One region of the Serratia odorifera genome, then DNA from elsewhere that is predicted to be linked to it. Evidence: predicted binding sites of a transcription regulator. Region 1 holds the regulator's gene; each other region holds the start of a gene.

Region 1 (3,118 bases):
GCGGTGAGTTATACCGTACGTCAGTTGGAGCAGTGGCTGGCGGTGCCGCTGTTTGAACGGCGCCATCGCGACGTGGAGCTGACGCCTGCCGGCGCATTGTTTGTTCAGGAATCGCGCGCTGTCATCAAAAAAATGCTCGACACCCGTCGTCAGTGTCAGCAGGTGGCCAACGGCTGGCGCGGCCAGTTGAAGATCGCCGTCGATATCATCGTCAAACCACAGCGTAGCCGGCAACTGGTGCTGGATTTCTACCGTCATTTCCCGGACGTCGAGTTGCGGGTACAGCCGGAAGTGTTCAACGGCGTGTGGGATGCGCTGGTGGACGGGCGTGCCGATATGGCAATTGGCGCAACGCGCGCGGTGCCGACCGGTGGCGGCTTTGCCTTTCGCGACATGGGTTTTATGAACTGGCTGTGCGTGGTCAGCGCCAGCCATCCGCTGGCGGTTTTGCCCGGCCCGCTGGATGACGATCGGCTGCGGCCATTTCCCTCCCTGGTGCTGGAGGACACCTCACGCACCTTGCCCAAGCGCGTCACCTGGTCTTTGGATAACCAACGGCGGTTGCTGGTACCGGACTGGGTATCGGCGGTGGACTGTTTGCGTGATGGCTTGTGCGTCGGCATGGTGCCGGCACATCGCGTATTGCCGTTGATTGAGCAGGGGGAACTGGTGGCGTTGCAACTGCCTGAACCGTTCCCGCCCAGCGCCTGTTGCCTGACCTGGCAGCAGAACGCGCAGTCGCCGGCGATGGCGTGGTTGCTGGATTATCTCGGCGACAGTGAAACGCTGAATCAGGAATGGTTGAGCGAGGTGATATTGCCGGAGTAGCGCAATCGCGCCCCCCGGCCGGTGCTTTAGCGGCGGTAATCGACGAACGGGCCGTCGGCGACCGAGCGGCGTTCGATCAATTTGGGGTGGACTTCAATGACCTGCGATTCTTCGCGTTTGCTGATGATGCGATCCAGCAGCATGGTAAATGCCATTTCACCAAGACGCTCTTTTGGCTGATGGATAGTGGTCAGCGCCGGGGTGAAGTAACGCGCGTTGCGTACATTGTCATAACCGATCACTGAAATATCCTGCGGCACGCGCAACCCGAGCTCGTCGGCAGCGCAGATTGCGCCCATGGCCATAATGTCGCCGCCGCAGAACACGGCGGTCGGGCGCTGTTTTTGCGACAGGATCTGGTGCATGGCCTTATAACCGGACTCCGGCTCGAAGTCGCCCTGGACAATCCACTGGTCACGGATGTCGATATTGGCTTCCTGCAATGCCTTGAGGAAACCCTGATGACGGCCGCCGCCGGTGTTGCGCGACAGTTGCCCGGGAATGGCGCCGATGTCGCGGTGGCCACGTTCAATCAGATAACGGCCTGCCAGATAGCCACCTTCGAAGGCGTTGTCGATGATGGTGTCGGTGAAGTCACCGCGCGCGGCGCCCCAGTCCATCACCACCATCGGGATGTTGCGATAATCTTCCAGCATGCCGAGCAGTTGGTCAGGATATTCGGAGCACATCACCAGCAGGCCGTCGACGCGTTTTTGCGCCAGCATCGCCAGATAGGCGCGCTGTTTGTCCAGATTGTTATGCGAGTTGCACAGAATCAGCGTGTAGCCCTTGCTGTAACAGCTGTTTTCCACCGCTTCAATCACTTCAGCGAAATAGGGCGCTTCGCTGGAGGTTGCCAGCAGGCCAATGGATTTGGTGTGATTGACCTTCAAACTGCGAGCAACGGCGCTTGGGGAATAATGCAGCTCTTTAATGGCAGCCCAAACGGCCGCCTTGGTCTCTTCGGCGACGAAACGGGTCTTATTGATGACGTGCGAAACGGTGGTGGTGGAAACGCCCGCGCGTTTGGCCACATCTTTAATCGTTGCCATGTAAAGAATGACTCCTAAACCCACATGTATTTAGCATGTAAGCATGTTGTTAATCGTTTGCCTACGCAGATCCTTCTCCAGAGTCACGAAAACTTGGTTTTTAGTGTGGAAGTCGTCAGCCACTTGACCTGGAGGGACTCAATTGCCGGTGCGCAGCAGTGAACTGCGAATTTTGTCGCATATTGAGCAAAAGTGGAAGTGCTAATCAACATTATAAGCGTGGAATGATAACAAGATTTTATTGGGGAACTGTGGGAAAATGATTTGACGCACCAATACTGTGGATTTTATGCTTGGCGCAGATTATCTGATAAGGAGTTTTTGATGGATACCGATTTAAAAATGTCTTTGTTCACCACCCTGGGTGCATTGGCGATGATTATTGCCTTCAGCTTCACTGCCGCATTGAACTGAATCCTGACTTAATCAATAAAGGCGCAGCTCAATATGAACTGCGCCTTTTTATTTATTGCCGCGTATTGGCCAATTACGCCAGGTTTTCCGCTACGAACGCCCAGTTCACCAGCGCCCAGAAGTTTTCCAGATAGTTCGGCCGCGCATTGCGGTAGTCGATATAATAAGCGTGCTCCCACACGTCTACCGTCAGCAGCGGCTTGTCCTCGCCGGTCAGCGGGGTGGCTGCATTCGAGGTATTAACGATAGCCAGCGAACCGTCGCTTTTCTTTACCAGCCAGGTCCAGCCAGCGCCAAAATTGCCTACCGCTGATTGTGTGAACGCCTGCTTGAACTTATCGAAGCTACCGAAGGCCCGATTGATTGCTTCTGCCAGTTTACCGCTTGGCTCACCGCCGCCCTGTGGCGACAGGCAATGCCAGTAAAAGGTGTGGTTCCACACCTGCGCGGCGTTGTTGAAGATGCCGCCGCTGGCGGTTTTAACGATCTCTTCCAATGATTTTTCTTGAAACTCGCTGCCGTCGATCAGCGCATTCAGGTTAACCACATAAGCGTTGTGATGTTTACCATAGTGGTATTCCAGCGTTTCTGCCGAGATATGCGGTTCAAGCGCATCTTTGGCATACGGTAGAGCAGGTAGTGTAAACGACATTGCTTTCTCCTTCTTTTATATGGCGCCAATCTGGCGTTCCCATCCGGGGACTTTGGCGAACGAATCGCCAGTAACCACTCTTTTTTAGAGGTTATTAATGGTAGCAATTTCCCGACAGGAAAAGGAGTTAAAGCGTGCTAAATCGGGGCAAAAGAGTTATGGCAAGAGAGAA
Region 2 (3,118 bases), on a different contig from region 1:
CACGGTATTTACCCTGTTGGCTGAGTCGGGGGTAGATTATATCCATCTCACCGAGCATCAGGCCTGGCAGCCGGCGTTTGCCGACGGCGGGCTGTCGCTGGTTGCGCTGGCGCGAAAATATGCGCCTGAGGTAACGATTATTGCCAACGGCGGTCTGCATGAGGTTGCCAAAGCAGAAGCGTTGCTGCAACAGGGCGCCGATCTGATCGCCCTGGGACGCGGTGCGCTGGCAAACCATGACTGGCCAAAACGCGTTGAAGGTGGTGAGCCGTTGCGCGAATTTGATCGTCGCATCCTTGGGCCGATAGCCGATATCAAAGACAGCGAATTACCGTCATAGTCACCGTTTTTGGCGGTACGGCAATAAAAAAGGGCGCGATTCATTGGAACCACGCCCTTTTTGCTGCCGGTCAGCGAAGACCAGGAATTAGGCCAGCCTTTGCCGCGCCCAGTCGAGGCCGCTGCGGTATTCCGCCGGCAGCAGGGGAGTCAGATCTTCAAGTGCCTGCGCCAGTGCGTCGGCGTCGGGATCGTTGAGATTGAGGTGACCCACTTTGCGACCTTCGCGCACCTCTTTGTCATACCAGTGCAAATGCACCAGCGGCAGGCCGAGCCAGGCGGTATTCACTGCGGTGCCAATCAGATTGACCATCACCGACGGCGTATTGACCACCGGTTTGGGCAGCGGCAGGCCGAGAATAGCCCGCAGATGCAGCTCGAACTGGCTGATTGACGCACCGTTCTGCGTCCAGTGCCCGCTGTTGTGTACCCGCGGCGCCAGTTCGTTAATCAGCAGTTTGTCGCCGACGATAAAGCATTCCATCGCCATTACGCCGACGTAGTCGAGCGCATCAAGGATGGCCGACAGCATCTGTTCCGCCTGCTGCTGTAACGCCGGGTTTGGCGTAGGCAGCGCCACGCTGGTGCGCAGAATGCCGTCTTCATGCAGGTTGTGGGTCAGCGGATAGAATACGCATTGACCATCATGACCGCGTGCACCGACCAGCGACACTTCACCCGAAAAGTTGATGCCCTGCTCGACGATGCATTCGCCGTATGCATCGGCCGGCAATTCGTGCTGCTGACCATCGCGCAAACGCCATTGGCCGCGACCGTCATAGCCGCCGACGCGGCGTTTGACAATTGCCAGCTCACCCAACGAGGCGAACACCTGCGGCCATTCGGCGGCATCCGCCAGCAGTTGCCACGGCGCGGTAGCCAGATTGAGCCGATCGAGCAGCTGTTTTTGCGTCAGGCGATCGGCCAGACGCGGGAAGATATCGCGGTTGACGAAGCTGTTATGCGTCGCCAGTTCGCGCGTCAGCGCCGTTTCTGGCCAGCGCTCGATTTCGGCGGTGATCACGCTGTTTTGGTACGGCACCGCTTCGGGTTCGGCATCCAGCCCGACAGGGTAAACGGCGATGCCCAGCGGTTCGCCGGCCTGGCGCAGCATGCGCCCGAGCTGTCCGTTGCCGAGTACGCAAACCGGTTTCATGCATCCTCCCGCGGGTCCGGATGGTTCAGCACCTCATCGGTTTGCGCCTGGCGCCAGTCGGCCAGACGCTGTGCCAGTGCGGCATCGTGCAGTGCCACAATCTGTGCCGCCAGTAGCGCGGCGTTCGCTGCGCCGGCCTTGCCGATCGCCAGCGTGCCGACTGGAATGCCGCGTGGCATCTGGACGATGGAATACAGGCTGTCAACGCCGCTCAAAGCCGCGCTCTGCACCGGCACACCCAGCACAGGTACCAGCGTTTTCGCCGCCAGCATGCCTGGCAGATGCGCTGCGCCGCCGGCACCGGCGATAATCACCTCAAAGCCGTTGGCGCTTGCCTGTTCGGCAAAGCTGAACAGTTTATCCGGCGTGCGGTGAGCGGAGACGACCTCGACATGGAACGGGACATCAAGTGAAGTCAGAACCTCGGCCGCGAATTGCATGGTGGCCCAGTCACTTTTTGATCCCATTACAATTGCGATTTTAGCCTTGGTATTGGCGGCTGAAGCAGCGTTGGCTCCCATGGATGTAAGGCTCCTGTAGATTGTTCACGCATCGGCCGGTTGCCAGCGGAGGCAGGCCGTTTGAGGGCGTAGAGCATATCATGGGTACACGGCGAGGAAAACGGTTGCGTGGCCGCTTTTCGCCGTCAAAAGCGCTAAAATTTTTAGTACAGCGTCAGCGTGGCAATCAGAACGGGAATGGGATCAGCTCAACGGCGTCGGCGGTGACCTTGACCATCGAACCTTGATGATGCCAGGCGCCAAGCACCACTCGCTGCGCTTTGCCGTTGGCGAGTTGCAACGAATGCACCGCAGGGCGGTGGGTATGGCCATGGATCATCCAGTGTACCTGATGTTGCACCATCGCCTGCTCAACCGCCTGTGGATTGACGTCCATGATGTCCAGCGATTTATGCTGATTGCTTTGCTGGCTGCGCGCGCGCATATTGGCGGCGATCTTCAGGCGCCAGCGTAAAGGCATCGCCAGGAACAGTTTCTGGATCAGCGGGTTATGTACCCGACGGCGAAACTTTTGATAGGGCAGATCGTCGGTGCACAGGGTATCGCCGTGCAGGATCAGTATCCGTCGACCGTACAGCTCCACCACCTGCTGTTCCGGCAGTAGCGTCATGCCGCTGGCGTTGGCAAAGCGTTTGCCGAGCAGAAAATCACGGTTGCCGTGGATGAAATAGCACGGGACGCCAGCCTGTTGCAGCGCTTTCAAGGCGGCGGCGATTTCAGCGTGCAGTGGTTCGGGATCGTCGTCGCCAATCCAGGCTTCAAACAGATCGCCAAGAATGTAGAGCGCTTCTGCCTGAATGGCTTCTCGCTGTAAAAAACGCAGAAAACCGGCAGTAATTGCCGGTTCCTGTGCGCATAGATGCAAGTCTGCGATAAACAGCGTGCTCATGCCGCCGCGATTACTCGCTGACGGTAACGCTGGTGATCACCACGTCTTCTACCGGCACGTCCTGGTGCATGCCGCTGCGGCCGGTTTTCACACCTTTGATTTTATTGACCACGTCCATGCCTTCAACCACTTCGGCAAATACGCAGTAACCCCAACCCTGTGCGTTCTCGCCGCGGAAGTTCAGGAAATCATTGTCTGCCACGTTGATGAAGA
Region 3 (3,118 bases), on a different contig from region 1:
CAAACTCGACGTGGTGATTCTGGAAGTCGGCCTCGGCGGGCGTCTGGATGCCACCAATATCGTCAATCCGGACGTGGCGGTGATCACCAGTATCGCACTGGATCATACCGACTGGCTGGGCAATGACCGCGAAAGCATTGGCCGTGAGAAGGCCGGCATTTTCCGCGCCGGCAAACCGGCGGTGGTTGGCGAGCCGGAGATGCCGGCGTCGATCCGCCAGGTGGCCGAAACGCTGGGCGCGCAGCTGTACCGCCGGGGTGATGACTGGAGCTTCAACGAACAGGGCGATCGCTGGCAGTGGCAAAGTGGCGGCACGCTGTTGACTGATTTACCAACGCCAAACGTGCCGCTACCGAATGCCGCAACGGCGCTGGCGGCGCTGCACTACTCGGCGCTGGAAATCGACGAGCGGGCGATATTTACCGGTTTGCAACAGGCGACGCTGCCGGGGCGTTTCCAGGTGGTGCAGCAGCAACCGCTGCTGATACTCGACGTGGCGCATAACCCGCATGCCGCCGGCTATCTCGCCGGCCGGCTGGCGGCCTTGCCCCGCAGCGGCGGCAAGGTACGGGCGGTGGTGGGCATGTTGTCGGACAAGGACATCGCCGGCACGCTGGCCTGTCTGCGCGACCAGGTTGATGAATGGTACTGCGCACCGCTGGATGGCCCGCGTGGCGCCAGCGTTGAACTGTTGGCGCAACATCTGGCGGAACCACGCTGCTTTGCCGATGTCGAAACTGCCTGGCGTCAGGCTATGCAGGATGCAGATATTCAGGATATTGTGATCGTCTGTGGATCGTTCCACACCGTTGCGCAGGTGATGGCGGCGTTAGACGAGATGCGGGGAGTGTGAGTGGCAAGTAAATTTCAGAACCGACTGGTTGGAACCGTGATTCTGGTGGCACTGGGGGTAATTATCCTGCCAGGTCTGCTGGATGGAAAAAAGAAGCATTACGAAGATGAATTCGCCGCGATCCCGCTGGTACCGAAACCGGGCGATGCGCAGGAAAACGACGTTCTGCCGCCGGTAAGTCAGCCGTTGCCGGCCCAGCCGCCGGAAGGGGCTGGCGCCCTGGTTGAACAACAGGCGGCCAACGAAGCGGCAACGCAGCAGGCGGCGCGTCAGTCTGCCCAGCAGCAACAGCAGAATACCGCGATCACGCCGCCGCCGATTGAAAACACCCCGGCGCCGCAGCCAAAACCGAAACCGGTGGAAACCCGGCCGGTGGAGGTGAAGCCGAAACCGCAGCCAAAACCTGAGGTGAAACCGCAGCCGACGCCGAAGCAGGAAACCAAACCGGCGGAAGAAAAAACGCCGGCCGGTCAAGCCTATGTGGTGCAGTTGGGGGCGCTGAAAAACGCCGCCAAGGTCAACGAGATTGTCGCGACGCTGCGCCTGTCGGGTTACCGGGCGTTCACCGTGCCGTCCACGCCGGTACAGGGGCAGATCACCCGTATTTATGTCGGACCGGATGCCTCGAAGCAAAAACTGCAATCATCGCTGTCATCACTCAACTCGCTCAGCGGTCTGAACGGGCAGGTGAAGCCGTACAGCGTGCGTTGATCCGATCCGTTCGTCCCGGCAGCGGGGCGAACGGTGGTTCAGCGGCTATGTAGGCGCGGCGATTAAGATTTTTTTATCGCCGCTTTTTATTTGTAACGTGGTAGGGAAATCCCCTACGCAAACGTTTTCTTTTTCTGTTAGAATTCGCCGCGAATTGGATGCGGGGCGGTTCGTTATTGGAATGGTCATGGTCTGGATTGATTACGTCATTATAGCGGTGATTGGATTTTCGGCTCTGGTGAGCCTGATCCGAGGGTTTGTTCGCGAAGCATTGTCACTTGTGACATGGGGATGCGCGTTCTTTGTCGCCAGCCATTTCTACTCTTACCTTGCAGTCTATTTCACACGTTTTGACGATGAACTGGTGCGAAACGGCATCGCGATTGCCATTTTGTTTATCGCGACGCTGATCGTTGGGGCTATTGTTAACTATGTGATCAGCTCGCTGGTCGAAAAAACCGGCCTGTCGGGTACCGACAGGGTGCTGGGTATCTGTTTCGGGGCATTGCGCGGTGTGTTGATTGTCGCAGCGATACTGTTTTTCCTCGACACCTTTACCGGCTTTTCGCAGAGTGAGGACTGGAAACAGTCACAGCTGATCCCCCAGTTCAGTTATATCATCAGGTGGTTCTTTGACTACCTGCAGAGCACGTCGAGTTTCTTACCGACCCATTTACCGGGGCGGTAGCGCTGATGAGGAAAAGACAACATGTGCGGTATTGTCGGTATCGCCGGTTTTATGCCGGTAAACCAGTCGATTTATGATGCGTTGACGGTGCTCCAGCACCGTGGACAGGATGCCGCCGGCATCGTCACCATTGATGCCCATAACGGGTTCCGTCTGCGTAAGGCAAACGGCCTGGTAAAAGATGTATTTGAAGCACGGCATATGCAGCGCTTGCAGGGCAACATGGGGATTGGCCACGTTCGCTACCCGACGGCTGGCAGCTCCAGTGCCTCAGAGGCTCAACCTTTTTATGTCAACTCGCCGTTCGGCATCACGCTGGCCCATAACGGCAACCTGACCAACGCCCATGAACTGCGCCAGTCGCTGTTCGAAAGCGGCCGTCGTCATATCAACACCACCTCCGATTCTGAGATCCTGCTCAACGTGCTGGCCGCCGAGCTGGACCGTTTTCCGCACTATCCGCTGGAATCCGACAACATCTTTACCGCCGTGGCGGCGATGCATCAGCAACTGCGCGGCGCCTATGCCTGCGTGGCGATGATTATCGGCCATGGTCTGGTGGCGTTCCGCGATCCTAACGGCATCCGTCCGCTGGTGATCGGCAAACGCACCCTGGAGGACGGCCGCAACGAATATATGGTGGCCTCCGAGAGCGTAGCGCTGGATACGCTGGGCTTTGAGTTCCTGCGCGACGTGGCGCCGGGCGAAGCGGTATACATCTCTGAAAAGGGCCAGCTGTTCACACGCCAGTGTGCAGAAAACCCGAAAACCAATCCATGCCTGTTCGAATACGTCTATTTTGCCCGTCCGGATTCCTTTATGGACAAGATTTCGGTCTACAGCGCCCGCGTGCGCATGGGGCAGAA
Region 4 (3,118 bases), on a different contig from region 1:
CATCGGCGAGGCCCGGCGTGATGCCGGGCCAGCCTGTGGAATCAACCCATACGGTAGTTCGGTGACTCTTTGGTAATGGTCACGTCATGCACATGGCTTTCCTGAATACCGGCACCGCTGATGCGCACGAATTCCGCTTTGGTACGCAGTTCGTCGATGGTGGCGCAGCCGGTCAACCCCATGCAGGAGCGCAGGCCGCCCATTTGCTGGTGTACGATGGCTTTCAGCATGCCTTTGTAGGCCACGCGGCCTTCGATCCCTTCCGGCACCAGTTTGTCCGCCGCGTTGTCGGTCTGGAAGTAACGGTCCGAAGAGCCTTTGGACATCGCGCCCAGCGAGCCCATACCACGGTAGGACTTGAACGAACGTCCCTGATACAGTTCGATTTCGCCCGGCGATTCTTCGGTACCGGCCAGCATCGACCCCACCATGACGCAGGAAGCACCCGCGGCGATGGCTTTGGCGATATCGCCGGAGAAACGGATACCGCCGTCGGCGATAACCGGAATACCGGTGCCTTCCAGCGCTTCTACCGCGTCAGAAATTGCGGTGATCTGCGGCACGCCCACGCCGGTGACGATACGGGTAGTACAGATGGAGCCAGGGCCAATCCCCACTTTCACCGCGCTGACGCCGGCTTCTACCAGCGCTTTGGCACCGGCTGCGGTCGCCACGTTGCCGCCAACGATCTGCAGATCCGGGTATTTGGCACGGGTTTCACGAATACGCTGTAACACGCCTTCGGAATGGCCATGGGAGGAGTCGATCAGCAGTACGTCAACGCCTGCGGCCACCAGCGCATCAATACGCGCTTCGTTGCCGGCACCGGCGCCAACCGCAGCGCCTACACGCAGGCGGCCGTGTTCGTCTTTACAGGCGTTAGGCTTGCGCTCTGCCTTCTGGAAGTCCTTGACGGTGATCATGCCGAGCAGATGGAAACTGTCGTCCACCACCAGCGCTTTCTCAACGCGTTTTTCGTGCATTTTTTGCAGCACGACTTCTCGCGCTTCGCCTTCCTTGACCGTTACCAGACGGTCTTTCGGCGTCATCACGGCGGTGACTGGCTGGTTGAGGTCGGTTACGAAGCGAACGTCACGGCCGGTAATGATACCGACCAGTTCGTTGTCTTCGGTCACCACCGGATAGCCGGCAAAGCCGTTACGAGCGGTCAGCTCTTTGACTTCTTGCAGCGTGGTGGATGGGGTAACGGTCTGCGGGTCAGTGACTACGCCGCTTTCATGTTTCTTCACGCGGCTGACTTCTTCAGCCTGACGCTCAATGGACATGTTTTTGTGAATGAAGCCGAGGCCGCCTTCCTGCGCCAGCGCGATGGCCAGGCCGGATTCGGTGACGGTATCCATCGCTGCGGACAGCATAGGGATATTCAGGCGGATAGTTTTGGTCAGCTGAGTGCCTAATTCTGCAGTGTTAGGCAGAACCGTGGAGTGGGCTGGAACCAGGAGAACGTCGTCAAACGTCAGAGCTTCTTTAGCGATACGTAGCATGGGCAATATCTCACCAGGGTGGATGCGGAAAAGATAAAATATTGCCGCGGCATTATACAGAGCGTAATCGGTTGCCTCCAGCACTTTCTTACAAAAACTCTTGATTACCTGTTTGAGGCATGTAGTATCGACCAATTAAGTGGTTGTTTTGGAATTTGATCTGGGTCACATGTCACTACCTACCTCTCCGTCCATTTTTACCGTAAGCCGCCTCAATCAGACGGTTCGACAACTGCTGGAAATGGAAATGGGGCATATTTGGCTCTCGGCCGAGATCTCGAACCTCTCCCAACCCTCTTCCGGCCACTGGTATTTTACCTTGAAGGACGATCGCGCCCAGGTTCGCTGTGCGATGTTCCGTAACGCCAATCGCCGCACCACCTTTCGTCCACAAAACGGCCAGCAGGTGCTGGTTCGCGCCAGCATCACGCTGTATGAACCGCGCGGCGATTACCAACTGATTGCCGAAAGCATGCAGCCGGCCGGTGATGGTCTGCTGCAACAGCAGTTCGATCAGCTTAAACAGCGTTTGTCTGCCGAAGGACTGTTCGATCAGCAATTCAAACAGCCGTTGCCGAGCCCGGCTCGCCGGGTTGGGGTGATCACCTCCTCCAGCGGTGCCGCACTGCACGATATTCTGCAGGTACTGCAGCGGCGCGATCCGTCATTGCCGATTGTCATCTACCCGACGCCGGTACAGGGGGCGGAAGCACCGTTGAACATCGTGCGGGCGATAGAAACCGCTAACCGTCGCGACGAATGCGATGTGCTGATCGTCGGCCGCGGCGGCGGTTCACTGGAAGATCTGTGGAGTTTTAACGACGAACGGGTGGCGCGGGCGATTTTCGCCAGCCGCATTCCGATTGTCAGCGCCGTCGGCCATGAAACCGACGTCACCATCGCCGATTTTGTCGCCGACCTGCGCGCGCCGACCCCCTCCGCGGCGGCGGAGCTGGTCAGTCGCAATCAGCTGGAGCTGTTGCGTCAGCTGCAATCACAGCAGCAGCGTCTGGAAATGGCGATGGATTACTATCTGGCGCAGCGTCAGCAGCAGTTCAGCCGTATCAACCACCGTTTGCAGCAACAGCATCCGCATCTGCGTCTGGCGCGGCAGCAAACGCTGTTGCTGAAACTGCAACGCCGGTTGGAAGATGGCATGCAGCATCAGCTGCGGCTGTCTTCGCGCCGCAGCGAACGTGCCCAGCAACGGCTGGCGCAAACGCAGCCGCTGGGCCGCATCCACCGTTATCAGCAGCGGGTACAGCAGCAGGAATACCGCTTGCAGCAGGCGCTGGAACGCCAGCTCAATGCCTATCGTCAGCGTTTTGGCGTTGCCTGCAGCCAGTTGGAAGCGGTCAGCCCACTGGCGACGCTGGCGCGCGGCTACAGCGTGACACAAACCCCGCGCGGCGAGGTGCTGAAAACCACCCAACAAACGCAGGTCGGCGAAATGCTAAAAACCCGTTTGCAGGATGGCTGGGTCGAAAGCGAAGTGAAAACCGTCACCAAAGCGAAAAAGCCACGCAAGAAACGCGCGGCCGACTAGTCTATTTGGGCGCTTGACGCGCCCTCTACCCCTCACCCCAGCTTGAATACCGCCGCCGGCTCGCCGT

The links. The regulator PurR, encoded in region 1, represses purine synthesis genes. The targets are predictions, from matches to a motif close to CANGCAAACGTTTGCNTG.
Region 2: purE (5-(carboxyamino)imidazole ribonucleotide mutase) is a predicted target of PurR. The motif match lies at 2,110-2,127, and genes of this name have one in related genera.
Region 3: cvpA (colicin V production protein) is a predicted target of PurR. The motif match lies at 1,679-1,696, and genes of this name have one in related genera.
Region 4: guaB (IMP dehydrogenase) is a predicted target of PurR. The motif match lies at 1,566-1,583, and genes of this name have one in related genera.

The regions. Positions count from the first base shown of each region.
Region 1 is NZ_JBGMUT010000001.1:837,100-840,217, forward strand. Features, by position in the region: gene punR (DNA-binding transcriptional activator PunR) at 1-828, shown strand, start outside; gene purR (HTH-type transcriptional repressor PurR) at 855-1,880, opposite strand; gene cydH (cytochrome bd-I oxidase subunit CydH) at 2,205-2,294, shown strand; gene sodB (superoxide dismutase [Fe]) at 2,368-2,946, opposite strand.
Region 2 is NZ_JBGMUT010000005.1:190,132-193,249, forward strand. Features, by position in the region: gene ACCC84_RS15050 (NADH:flavin oxidoreductase) at 1-340, shown strand, start outside; gene purK (5-(carboxyamino)imidazole ribonucleotide synthase) at 428-1,495, opposite strand; gene purE (5-(carboxyamino)imidazole ribonucleotide mutase) at 1,492-2,016, opposite strand; gene ACCC84_RS15065 (UDP-2,3-diacylglucosamine diphosphatase) at 2,183-2,905, opposite strand; gene ppiB (peptidylprolyl isomerase B) at 2,916-3,118, opposite strand, start outside.
Region 3 is NZ_JBGMUT010000002.1:132,925-136,042, forward strand. Features, by position in the region: gene folC (bifunctional tetrahydrofolate synthase/dihydrofolate synthase) at 1-853, shown strand, start outside; gene dedD (cell division protein DedD) at 854-1,564, shown strand; gene cvpA (colicin V production protein) at 1,752-2,252, shown strand; gene purF (amidophosphoribosyltransferase) at 2,274-3,118, shown strand, end outside.
Region 4 is NZ_JBGMUT010000007.1:83,133-86,250, reverse strand. Features, by position in the region: gene guaB (IMP dehydrogenase) at 42-1,505, opposite strand; gene xseA (exodeoxyribonuclease VII large subunit) at 1,675-3,051, shown strand; gene ACCC84_RS17055 (glycoside hydrolase family 31 protein) at 3,084-3,118, opposite strand, start outside.